One region of the Shewanella sp. BJSY2023SW007 genome, then DNA from elsewhere that is predicted to be linked to it. Evidence: predicted binding sites of a transcription regulator. Region 1 holds the regulator's gene; the other holds the start of a gene.
The links. The regulator NrdR, encoded in region 1, represses ribonucleotide reductase genes. The targets are predictions, from matches to a motif close to AAACACNANATNTNGTGTTT.
Positions count from the first base shown of each region.

Region 2: a site for NrdR is predicted at 1,968-1,987, ahead of nrdA (class 1a ribonucleoside-diphosphate reductase subunit alpha). Genes of this name have one in related genera too.

Region 1 covers NZ_JBKORL010000066.1:6,199-12,627, reverse strand. Annotated here, with positions in the region: gene ettA (energy-dependent translational throttle protein EttA) at 1-1,063, opposite strand, end outside; gene glyA (serine hydroxymethyltransferase) at 1,292-2,545, shown strand; gene nrdR (transcriptional regulator NrdR) at 2,655-3,107, shown strand; gene ribD (bifunctional diaminohydroxyphosphoribosylaminopyrimidine deaminase/5-amino-6-(5-phosphoribosylamino)uracil reductase RibD) at 3,148-4,272, shown strand; gene ACMHXE_RS09795 (riboflavin synthase) at 4,273-4,929, shown strand; gene ribBA (bifunctional 3,4-dihydroxy-2-butanone-4-phosphate synthase/GTP cyclohydrolase II) at 5,011-6,117, shown strand; gene ribE (6,7-dimethyl-8-ribityllumazine synthase) at 6,237-6,429, shown strand, end outside.
Region 2 covers NZ_JBKORL010000074.1:31,573-38,001, forward strand. Annotated here, with positions in the region: gene ubiG (bifunctional 2-polyprenyl-6-hydroxyphenol methylase/3-demethylubiquinol 3-O-methyltransferase UbiG) at 279-989, shown strand; gene ACMHXE_RS11980 (HAD family hydrolase) at 994-1,668, shown strand; gene nrdA (class 1a ribonucleoside-diphosphate reductase subunit alpha) at 2,148-4,436, shown strand; gene nrdB (class Ia ribonucleoside-diphosphate reductase subunit beta) at 4,496-5,626, shown strand; gene yfaE (class I ribonucleotide reductase maintenance protein YfaE) at 5,595-5,930, shown strand; gene ACMHXE_RS12000 (glycosyltransferase family 4 protein) at 6,029-6,429, shown strand, end outside.

The sequences.
Region 1 (6,429 bases):
TAATACCGACGATGGCGCCCTTGGGAACACTGAAGCTTAAGTTGTCTATCAGAATGCGGTCACCATAGCTCTTGGTGAGATTACGCACCTCAATCACCTTGTCACCCAGACGAGGACCGGGCGGAATAAACAGCTCATTGGTCTCGTTGCGGCGCTGATAATCTGAGCTGTTCAGCTCTTCGAAGCGGGCCATACGGGCCTTGCCCTTGGACTGACGTCCCTTGGCACCCTGACGCACCCACTCCAATTCCTTGGCGATCGTCTTCTGGCGGGCGCTTTCGCTGGCGGCTTCCTGCTTCAGACGGGCATCTTTCTGCTCCAGCCAGGAGGAGTAGTTGCCCTGCCATGGGATACCTTCACCCCGGTCCAGTTCCAGGATCCAGCCGGCGGCATTGTCGAGGAAGTAACGGTCGTGGGTAATGGCGACTACAGTGCCTGAGTATTCCTGCAGGAAGTGCTCCAGCCAGGCAACGGATTCGGCATCCAGGTGGTTGGTCGGTTCGTCCAGCAGCAGCATCTCCGGCTTTTCCAGCAGCAGACGACAGATGGCCACCCGGCGACGTTCACCCCCGGAGAGCACCTCCACCTTGGCGTCCCATTCCGGCAGACGCAGGGCGTTGGCGGCGCGCTCGAGAATGTTGTCCAGATTATGGGCATCCTGCGCTTGAATGATGGCTTCCAGCTCGCCTTGCTCCTTGGCCAGGGCGTCGAAGTCGGCATCCGGCTCGGCATAGGCCGCATAGACTTCATCCAGACGCTTGAGGGCGTTTTTGGCTTCGCTGACGGCTTCTTCTATGGTTTCCCGTACTGTCTTGTTGGGATCAAGCTGGGGCTCCTGGGGCAGGTAACCTATCTTGAGTCCCGGCATGGGACGGGCTTCACCTTCAATTTCGGTGTCCAGACCTGCCATGATTTTCAACAGGGTGGATTTACCCGAGCCGTTGAGACCCAGGACACCAATTTTGGCGCCGGGGAAGAAACTCAATGAAATATCTTTGAGGATCTGCTTTTTGGGCGGCACTATTTTGCCGACCCTCAGCATGCTGTATACAAACTGAGCCATATTGTTTCTCTGTTGTCCTGAACTGAGTTTTCCTAAACTGGCGGCAGTTTACCAATTTGCCAGGGCTCCTGCCAGATGCGGCCGGATAGCGGCACCATTGTTCAGCAAATGAAACATAGTCATCTGCTGACACAAGGATTTTCATCATCCTGCGACTGGGATATTTGTCACACTCAGAGTAGAATACCGCGCAACCCTACCAATAAGATTTGCCAGCTGGAGTGACAGATGCTGAAGAAAAGTATGAACATTGCCGACTATGATCCTGAGCTGTTCAAGGCGATTGAGGATGAAACCCGTCGTCAGGAAGAGCACATTGAGCTGATCGCCTCCGAAAACTACACCAGTCCCAGAGTCATGGAAGCCCAGGGCTCACAACTGACCAACAAGTATGCCGAAGGTTATCCCGGCAAGCGTTACTACGGTGGTTGTGAGTATGTCGATGTGGTGGAGACTCTGGCAATTGAGCGTGCCAAGCAGCTGTTTGGCGCTACTTACGCCAACGTTCAGCCACACTCAGGTTCACAGGCCAACAGCGCGGTTTATATGGCGTTGCTGCAACCCGGCGATACCGTACTGGGGATGAACCTGGCTCACGGTGGTCACCTGACCCACGGCTCTCCGGTTAACTTTTCCGGCAAGCTGTACAACATCATCCCTTACGGTATCGATGAGTCTGGCAAGATTGACTACAGCGAACTCGAAGCGCTGGCGCTGGAACACAAGCCCAAGATGATCATCGGCGGCTTCTCGGCCTACTCAGGCATAGTTGACTGGGCCAAGCTGCGTGAAATCGCCGACAAGATTGGCGCTTACCTGTTTGTCGATATGGCACACGTGGCCGGTCTTATCGCTGCCGGTGTTTATCCTAACCCTGTGCCGCACGCCCACGTGGTGACTTCGACCACTCACAAGACACTGGCCGGTCCCCGCGGTGGTGTGATTCTGTCGGCTGCTGACGATGAAGATCTGTACAAGAAGCTGAATTCCGCGGTATTCCCGGGCGGTCAGGGTGGTCCTCTGATGCACGTTATCGCCGGTAAAGCCGTGGCCTTCAAAGAAGCACTGGAGCCGGAATTCAAAACCTATCAGCAGCAGGTGGTCAATAACGCCAAGGCCATGGTTGAGGTGTTCCTCGAGCGCGGTTACAAGATAGTTTCCGGCGGTACCAGCAACCATCTGATGCTGGTGGACCTGATTGGCCGTGAGCTGACCGGTAAAGAAGCCGACGCCGCTCTGGGCCGTGCCAACATCACAGTCAACAAGAACTCAGTGCCTAACGACCCCCGCTCACCCTTTGTGACCTCCGGGGTGCGTATCGGTACTCCGGCCATCACTCGCCGCGGTTTCAAGGAAGCTGAAGCCCGTGAACTGACCGGCTGGATCTGTGATGTGCTCGACAATGCTCACGATGACGCCGTTATCGAGCGCGTGAAGGGCCAGGTGCTGGAACTGTGCGCTCGCTTCCCTGTTTACGGTTAACCTTTTCAAGGGAATAGGATAAACTTCGATGGCCGCTGAATTCAGCGGCCATTTTTGTTTCTGCCATTTAGCAGCAGCCGCTGCCGGCAACTGAGCACCAGGAGGCATAATGCATTGTCCATTTTGCAGTGCGACGGATACCAAGGTGATAGATTCCAGGCTGGTGGCAGACGGTCATCAGGTGCGCCGTCGCCGGGAATGTACTCTGTGTCATGAACGCTTTACCACCTTTGAAGGTGCCGAGCTCGTCATGCCCAGAGTGATCAAGCGCGATGGCAGCAGGCAACCGTTCGATGAGGACAAGCTGCGCGGCGGTATGCTGCGCGCCGCCGAGAAACGTCCGGTTTCCATGGATAAGATTGAAGAGGCGATCAGCAAGATCAAGTCCACCCTCAGAGCCACAGGCGAGCGGGAAGTGACTTCGGAAATGATCGGCAACCTGATGATGGATCATCTTATCGAGCTGGATAAGGTGGCCTATATTCGCTTTGCCTCCGTGTATCGTGCCTTTGAAGATGTGTCAGAGTTTGGTGAAGCGATTGCCAAGCTGGAGAAAAAATAGGCTGTCAGTCACAGCCAACTGTTAAGTAACGGAAACCCCCATGTGGTCCAATACTGATATCGCCATGATGAGCCGCGCCATAATGCTGGCTCGCCGTGGCCGTTATACAACCCGTCCCAACCCCAATGTCGGCTGCGTTATCATAGATGCCGATGGCAAGATTGTCGGCGAAGGCTGGCATCAGCGTGCCGGTGAGCCCCATGCCGAAGTACATGCCCTGAAAATGGCCGCTGACAAGGCCCGCGGCGCTACTGCCTATGTCACCCTCGAACCCTGCAGTCACTATGGTCGCACGCCGCCCTGTGCCGAAGCCTTAATTAAACATGGCCTCAAGCGGGTGGTGGTGGCAATGACAGATCCCAACCCTCAGGTGGCCGGCCGAGGTATCGGCATGCTGCAGGCAGCCGGGATCCAGGTGCAGAGCGGTCTCTTGGCCGAGCAGGCCAGAGCGTTGAATCCAGGCTTTTTATCGCGGATGGAGCGAAATCGCCCCTGGGTCACTCTCAAGCTGGCGGCGAGTCTCGATGGCAAGACGGCGTTGGCCAACGGCGAGTCCAAGTGGATAACCGGCCCCGAGGCGCGCCGCGACGTGCAAAGGCTCAGGGCCCGCAGCTGCGCTCTGCTCACCGGCATTGAAACCGTATTGGCCGATGACCCTTCCTTGAATGTCCGGCACGCTGAGCTTGGCAGCCTGGGTGAAACCTTGAGTGAGCAGGAACTCATTCAACCGCTGCGAGTGATACTCGACAGTAACTGCCGTATGCCGCTCGATGCCAGGTTATTGAAGATTGTCAGCCCAGTGCTCTTGGTCAGCTGCCGCCCCTATGAGGATGAGTTCCTGGCCGCTTTGCCGCCTTATGTCACCACTTTGGTGTTGGCCGGTGAAGACAACAGAGTCGATATCGCGGCGCTGCTGCAACACCTGAACCAGAGCTGCAATGCGGTGTTGGTCGAGGCCGGGGCAACGCTTTGCGGCGCCTTTATTAGTGCCGGGTTGGCCGATGAGCTGTTGCTCTACCAAGCCCCGAAACTGCTTGGCGCCGCTGGCCGAAACCTGCTGGCCTTGCCAAACTATCAGCAGATAGCCGATACCCCGGCGATACGGGTAACAGATCAACGTAAGCTTGGCAATGATACCCGGCTTACTCTCAAGATAGGTGATTGAATGTTTACCGGAATAATTGAAGCTGTCGGTACAATACGAGCCCTGGAGCGCCGTGGTGATGATATTCGTCTGACTGTGGCCAGCGGCAAGCTGGATCTTGGCGATGTCCAATTGGGTGACAGCATTGCCACCAACGGCGTGTGTCTGACCGTGGTTGAACGCCTGGCGGATGGTTATGTGGCCGATATTTCGGCTGAAACCGTTAGCCTCACCGGCTTTGACCGCTACAGTGTCGGCACCAAAGTCAACCTGGAAAAGGCGGTCACGCCAAACACCCGCTTGGGCGGGCATCTGGTCAGTGGCCATGTGGATGGTATGGCGCGGGTCATCAGCGTGACCCCAAGGGGCAAGGCGCTGGAGTTTTGGCTTGAGGCGCCTGCTGAGCTTGCCCGTTACATTGCCCATAAAGGCTCCATTACCGTCGATGGCGTCAGCCTTACGGTCAACGAAGTGGATGGCCGCAATTTCCGTCTCACCATAGTGCCGCACACCGCCAGCGAAACTACTTTGCTTGATCTACGTCCCGGAGTTCAGGTGAATCTGGAGGTGGATCAGATAGCCCGCTATCTTGAACGTCTGATGCAGCACGAAGAGGAAGGGCAGCCCAGCGAAGGCGTGACTCTTGCCATGCTCGCCAAGGCCGGTTTCATGCGCTAGATGTGCGCAAGCACACTGGTTATCGCGCGCTAACAGGTTAGAATTCATTGATTACACAGAACAAGAGATAAAGGTCTTACAATGGCGCTACACAGTATCGAAGAGATCATCGAGGATATTCGTCAGGGCAAAATGGTTATCCTGATGGACGATGAGGACAGGGAAAATGAGGGCGACCTCATCATGGCGGCGGAGAAAGTTACCCCGGAAGCGATCAACTTCATGGCTCGCTTCGGCCGTGGTCTTATCTGCCAAACCATGACCAAGGCTCGCTGCCAGCAGCTGAATCTGCCGCTGATGGTCAGCAATAACAACGCCCAGTTTTCGACCAACTTCACCGTCTCCATTGAGGCCGCTGAAGGGGTTACCACAGGTATTAGCGCCCATGACCGCGCCGTGACAGTGCAGGCGGCTGTGGCTAAAAATGCCAAGCCGTCCGACATAGTTCAGCCCGGGCATATTTTCCCTTTGATGGCACAGGATGGCGGGGTGCTGGTGCGCGCCGGTCATACCGAAGCCGGTTGCGATCTGGCGCGTTTGGCCGGTTTGGAACCTTCGGCTGTGATCGTGGAGATCCTCAATGAGGATGGCACCATGGCGCGCCGTCCGGATCTGGAAGTGTTCGCCAAGGAGCACGGCGTTAAGATGGGCACCATTGCCGATCTGATCAACTACCGTAATAACACAGAAACCACAGTGGTACGTGAGGCCAAGTGCAAGCTGCCTACCCGTTTCGGCGAGTTTGAGCTGCACACCTTCCGCGACACCATAGACAATCAGCTGCACTTTGCCATGGTCAAGGGCGAGATTGTCGACAATATTCTGGTGCGGGTACACCTGCAAAACACCATTAATGACCTGCTGTTCTCTGAGCGTGATGAAGTGCGCAGCTGGCCGCTTGAGCAAGCCATGGCGAGGATTGCCGCCGATGGTGGCGTGCTGTTGCTGCTGGGTAACCAGGAGCCTAACGAGAGCATTATCGCCAAGGTCAAGGCATTTGAAGCCGAAGACAAGGGCGAAGTGCCGGTGACCGCCAAATGGCAGGGAACCTCCCAAAGGGTTGGGGTAGGCTCACAGATTCTGGCGACGCTTGGTGTCAACAAAATGCGCCTGCTCAGCTCGCCCAAGCGTTATCACTCTTTGGGGGGCTTTGGTCTGGAAGTCACTGAGTATATTCCCGGCGAATGAGCCGACAGAATTAATTAACCATTTCCGAATAATTGCATAGGGCGGAGGGGTAAATTGCGTGCTATCATAGCGCCACTTTTTGCCCCCGGCCGGGTGCTTTAGCCAAGTTAGGTAAGATAATGAACATAGTTCAAGGTAATATCGAAGCAAAAAACGCCAAAGTCGCGATCGTTGTATCCCGTTTCAACAGCTTTGTGGTTGAAAGTCTGCTGGAGGGTGCCGTAGACACTCTTAAGCGTTTCGGTCAGGTAAGTGAAGACAACATCACTGTGGTACGCGTACCTGGTGCTTTCGAGCTGCCTTTGGCCGCCC
Region 2 (6,429 bases), on a different contig from region 1:
CTAACACAGTTATTTAATGTCGGAAGTCCTTAAAGCCGCCTTTGCAGCCAAAAACGCCAAGGGCATGATACAAGTCGCGAGCGGGGCTGATATCACTGTCATAGACATGAGTTCTGTTGGTGTTTTTATCATCAAAAACCGAATCTTGCCGATATTTTGTGCAGCTTTTAGCCTTTAGTGCCATCGATCACATTGAGGCGCCAATTTATGCTGCCCTTCCCTATGGCTTATATGGTTATAATGGGCGCATCTTTATTATTGCTGTTTCAGGTCTGAATATGTCTTCTCAACCCAATGTCGACCCTCAGGAAATTGCCAAGTTTGAAAGTATGGCCGCCAGTTGGTGGGATCCTGCCGGTGAATTCAAGCCACTGCATGAACTCAACCCCCTGCGCCTTAATTATATAGACGCTCAATCCGGCGGTATCTTTGACAAACTGGTGCTGGATGTCGGCTGTGGCGGTGGCATTCTGTCCGAGAGCATGGCCCGCATCGGCGCCAAGGTCACCGGGCTGGATATGGGCTTTGAGCCGTTGGAAGTCGCCAGGCTGCATGCACTGGAAGCCGGCGTCAGCATAGACTACTTACAGGAAACCGCCGAAGTGCATGCCCAGAATCATCAGGGGCATTACGACACAGTTACCTGTATGGAGATGCTCGAGCATGTACCGGATCCGCAATCTGTGGTCCAGGCTTGTTGCGATATGGTCAAGCCCGGAGGTTGGGTGTTCTTCTCCACCATTAACCGCAACATCATGTCTTGGGTGCAAACCATACTCGGTGCCGAGTATGTGCTGAAAATGCTACCGGCCGGTACCCACGACCACAGCAAATTTATCCGCCCGTCCGAGTTGATCGCCATGGCGGAACACACCGAACTATTGTGCCGTGACGCGCTTGGCATCAAATACAATCCCTTGAGTGGCGTATTCAGTTATACCAAGAGCGTTGAAGTCAACTATATGATTGCCTGTCAGCGCCAGGACTGATGCCATGACGCCTAAGCTGCCGTTTCAAGGGATTCTGTTCGACTTGGATGGAACTTTGGTGGATACCGCCGAGGACCTGACCGAAGCGCTGGCTTTGGCACTGGCATCCCGTGGCGTTTCGATAGAGGATAAGCGCAAACTTCTTCGCACTCTGGCCTCTCACGGCTCGCTCGCCATGGTGCAAGCCGCCGTGCCCCAAGCCTCAGCAGAGGAGCAGGAGCATCTCCGGCAAGCGATGCTCAGGGAATATGACGCGGTCAACGGCCAAAAAGCCTGTTTGTTTGAAGGCATAGAAGCCTTGCTGGACAGTGCCCTATCAAGAGCCATGCCGCTGGGGATTGTCACCAATAAACCGGCGCGTTTTACCCGCCCCTTGTTAGAGCGCATGGGGCTGCTTAAGCGCTTTAATGCGGTGATCAGTGCCGATACCACCCGCTATCGCAAGCCCCACCCGGCTCCTATGTTACTGGGGGCTCAGCAGCTTAACTGCGCTCCTGAACGTATTCTCTATCTTGGCGATGCCGAGCGCGACATAGTCGCGGCGCAGGCGGTCAATATGCCCTCTGCCATCGCTATGTGGGGATATCTGGCGGCCGAGGATAAACCGGCAGACTGGGGCGCAGATTGGCAGTTGAACCATCCACAGGCAGTGATGTCGCTGCCATTGTGGCAACAATGATAAGAAAAACGCTAAATCGGCACTGTTTTCCCGGGAAGACAAGGCCTTAATCAAAGTCGCAGTCCGGATGCTGCTTTAACCGACCGGATCTGCGCAGGATCGCGGATCGATGCTTATTTTAGCAGTCGATCACCTTGAGTGAGATCGCTTGATTTTTGACCATGACGACTGTGCGCCAGCAATGATGCAGCTTTGCGGAATCGGTCAATCAATATCCTCAAGATATCCACAAGATATACCCAAAACTCAGGCTTGCAAAAAGTGCCACACCTCACTATCTTGTTATCCGAGATATAGAAAAACACCATATCTTGTGTATCAGTCGCAATCAAACATACTAGTCTTGCACTGAAAACTCCCGGTTAACAGAGCCCACTCGGGCCGCCGTCGTTAACTGTTCGGTTGATTGTTTTACAAGGGAAGGTTTAATGACGCCGACGCGTCATTGTCACAGATATTACAACCAAGGCCTATCTTCAATGAATAGCACTATGACAGTTACCAAACGCAGTGGCGCACGCGAGACGATAGATCTCGATAAGATCCACCGTGTTATCACCTGGGCAGCCAAAGGATTAAACAACGTCTCGGTCTCCGAGGTGGAGTTACGTTCTCACCTGCAGTTTTACGATGGTATTCCCACTGAAGCCATCCATGAAACCATTATCAAGGCCGCAGCCGATCTGATCTCTCCAGATTCTCCGGACTATCAGTTCCTGGCCGCCCGCCTTGCTGTTTTTCATTTGCGTAAGAAGGCCTTTGGTCAGTTTGAGCCGCCAAAACTGTACGATCACATCAGCAAGTTGGTTGCCATGGGCAAGTACGACAAGCACCTGTTGGAAGACTACAGCCGTGAAGAGCTGGACGTACTCGACAGCTATATTGACCACTGGCGCGACATGAACTTCTCCTATGCCGCCGTCAAACAACTGGAAGGCAAGTATCTGGTACAAAACCGTGTGACTCATGAAGTCTACGAAAGTGCCCAGTTCCTCTACATTCTGGTAGCCGCTTGCCTGTTTGCCCGTTATCCGAAAGAAACCCGGCTGCAGTATGTCAAAGACTTCTATGATGCGGTATCTACCTTCAAGATCTCTTTGCCGACGCCTATCATGTCCGGTGTGCGTACGCCGACCCGTCAGTTCAGCTCTTGCGTGCTGATCGAGTGTGACGACAGCCTGGATTCTATCAATGCCACGGCCTCTTCCATCGTCAAGTATGTCAGCCAGAGAGCCGGTATCGGTGTGAATGCCGGCCGCATTCGCGCCCTGGGTAGCCCTATTCGTGGTGGTGAAGCCTTCCACACAGGTTGTTTACCTTTCTACAAGTATTTCCAGACTGCGGTGAAATCCTGCTCCCAGGGCGGCGTTCGCGGCGGTGCTGCAACTCTGTTCTACCCTATCTGGCACCTGGAAGTTGAATCACTGCTGGTACTGAAAAATAACCGTGGTGTTGAAGACAACCGTATCCGTCACCTGGACTACGGTGTGCAGATCAACAAACTGATGTATCAGCGGATGATCAAGGGACAAAATATTACTCTGTTCAGCCCATCAGATGTTCCCGGCTTGTATGACGCCTTCTTTGCCGATCAAGACGAGTTTGAGCGTTTGTATGTGAAATACGAGCAAGACCCGAGCATTCGCAAGAAGACTCTAAAAGCGGTCGAGCTCTTCTCTTTGATGATGCAAGAGCGTGCCTCCACCGGCCGTATCTATGTACAGAACGTGGATCACTGTAACACCCACAGTCCGTTCAACGCCGAAGTGGCCCCTGTGCGTCAATCCAACCTGTGTCTTGAGATAGCCCTGCCAACCAAGCCACTGAACAATATTGACGACCCAAATGGTGAAATCGCCCTTTGTACTCTGTCAGCGCTGAACCTGGGTGCGATAAAAGACTTGGGCGAACTGGAAGGCCTTGCCGATTTGGCCGTGCGCGCCCTGGATAACCTGCTGGATTATCAGGACTACCCAATTCCTGCAGCCAAGACGGCATCAATGAACCGCCGCACTCTGGGTATCGGGGTCATCAACTTCGCCAACTATCTGGCCAAGAACGGGGTGAAATACTCTGACGGCAGCGCCAACGGCCTGACCCACAGAACATTTGAAGCCATACAGTACTACCTGCTCAAGGCCTCGATGAATCTGGCCAAAGAGCTCGGTGCCTGCCCGCTGTTCCATGAGACCACTTATTCTCAGGGGATCATGCCGGTAGATACCTACAAGCGGGATCTGGACAAGATTTGTGATGAGCCGCTGCACCTGGATTGGGATGCTCTGCGTCACGATATCAAGCAGCATGGCCTGCGTAACTCGACTCTGTCGGCACTGATGCCATCCGAGACCTCTTCGCAGATCTCCAACGCCACTAATGGTATTGAGCCTCCACGCGGCCTTATCAGCGTCAAGGCCAGTAAAGATGGCCAGCTCAAGCAAGTGGTGCCCGATTTTGATGAGCTCAAGGACAAGTACGAGCTGCTGTGGCAGATGCCCGGCAACGACGGTTACCTGCAGTTAGTGGGTATTATGCAGAAGTTCGTCGATCAGGCGATTTCGGCCAATACCAACTATGACCCATCCAAGTTTGAAAGTAACAAGGTTCCGATGAAGCTGCTGCTCAAGGATCTGTTGACCGCCTACAAACTCGGGGTCAAGACCCTTTACTACCATAACACCCGGGACGGTGCTTCCGACAAATTCGATGACATTACCAGCATCGAGAAGGAAGACGACGGTTGTGCCGGCGGCGCCTGCAAGATTTAAGCAGGATTAAGTAACAAGTTCGGGGCCCAGGTGGCCCCGTTGTTTGGAAAGAGTAGATCATGGCTTATTCAATTTTTTGTCAAACCCCCAACGATGCCACCCGCGAACCTATGTTTCTCGGTCAAGCGGTTAACGTGGCCCGTTACGATCAACAGAAGTACGAAGTATTCGAGAAACTGATCGAAAAGCAGTTGTCTTTCTTCTGGCGCCCGGAAGAAGTGGATGTCAGCCGCGACAAAATCGATTTCGGCGCCCTGCCGGATCATGAAAAGCATATCTTCCTCTCCAACCTCAAGTACCAAACCCTGTTGGACTCGATTCAGGGCCGTAGCCCCAATGTGGCTTTCCTGCCACTGGTGTCCCTGCCCGAGCTGGAAACCTGGATTGAAACCTGGTCTTTCTCCGAGACCATTCACAGCCGCTCCTACACTCATATCATTCGCAATATTGTCAACGACCCATCCGTGGTGTTCGATGACATAGTGGTCAATGAGGAGATCCTCAAGCGCGCCGGCGATATTGCCGAGTATTACGACCGCCTTATCGAGCTGACTCAGCTGTATCACCTGCATGGTGAAGGCAAGTTCGACGTCAACGGTCGCACGCTTGAAGTCACTACCCGCACCATCAAAAAAGCCCTCTATCTGTGCATGATGTCGGTCAATGCGCTTGAAGCAATACGTTTTTACGTCAGCTTCGCCTGCTCCTTTGCCTTTGCCGAGCGCAAATTGATGGAAGGCAACGCCAAGATCATTCGCCTTATCGCCCGCGATGAAGCTTTGCACCTGAACTCGACCCAACACATTATCAACCTGATGCAGGGTGGTAAAGATGATCCTGAGATGGGTGAAATCGCCAAAGAGTGCCAGCAGGAAGCTTACGATCTGTTCCTGCGCGCCGCCGAGCAGGAAAAGGCCTGGGCCAAGTACCTGTTCAAGGATGGCTCCATGATAGGCCTGAACGAAACCATTCTCTGCCAGTATGTGGAGTTCATCACCAATCAGAGAATGAAGGCGGTTAACCTGGGTGCACCATACAGTGAGCAGAGCGATCCCCTGCCCTGGATGAAAAACTGGCTGGAGAGCGATGCCGTGCAAGTTGCGCCTCAGGAAGTGGAAGTGTCATCCTATCTGGTCGGCCAGATAGATTCGGCTGTCGATGACGATGAGTTCTCCGACTTTGACCTTTAACAAAGCCCCTATCGTGCTGCTGCGCGGAGAGCCCCTGCTGCTGTATACCACAGAGCACAGGACTCTCCTGACAGCGCTCGAAGCCCGTAAGGTGAGTATTTTTTCCGAGTGCCGCAGCGGGTTTTGCGGCGCCTGCAAGACCCGGGTGCGCAGTGGCGCGGTCACTTACCTGACCACGCCATTGGCCGAGTTAAAGGCTGATGAATGCCTGCCCTGCTGCTGTGTACCCACGGAAGATCTGGACTTGGATCTCTCCAGCGAAGGCGCCGACATGCCGCTGCTGCGGGTTAAACACTTGGCCTGAAACAAGCGCAAAAAACACCGTCAATGGCAGATATCCTACAGTCAAACAAGCGTTTTTTCGTTGTAAATCCTGCCTGACTCCGGTACTCTGCCGGACTTATGAAATCAGACTCAAGTTATTCATTCAAAAGTCTTTATTGCGCTTTTGATCGCTACCCTCTGCCCAAAGGCGCTTCGACCCATATACGTTATATGGCGTCAACCCTGTTTGCCTTCCAGTCCCCTGGTATGCTCTATCTGCAAGGTGATCCCCAGATGCCTTCCTGGCAGCAGGAAACCCTGTCACTCGGCAGCAATCCCAGCGAGGTAAGCAGTGAGGTCAGTATCGTCAGGCACCAGCTAAACCCAAGCTCGGGCAATAACGTGCTTGCCAAGGCGCTGGACTATGCCAATCAGCTTGGGGCACTGCTCAGGCAAAATCGCGATACCTTGACATTGGCGCAGTTTCGCGACCCCTGGGCGGGGGTGCCTTTACTGGATCATCGCAAGGACAATCCAGC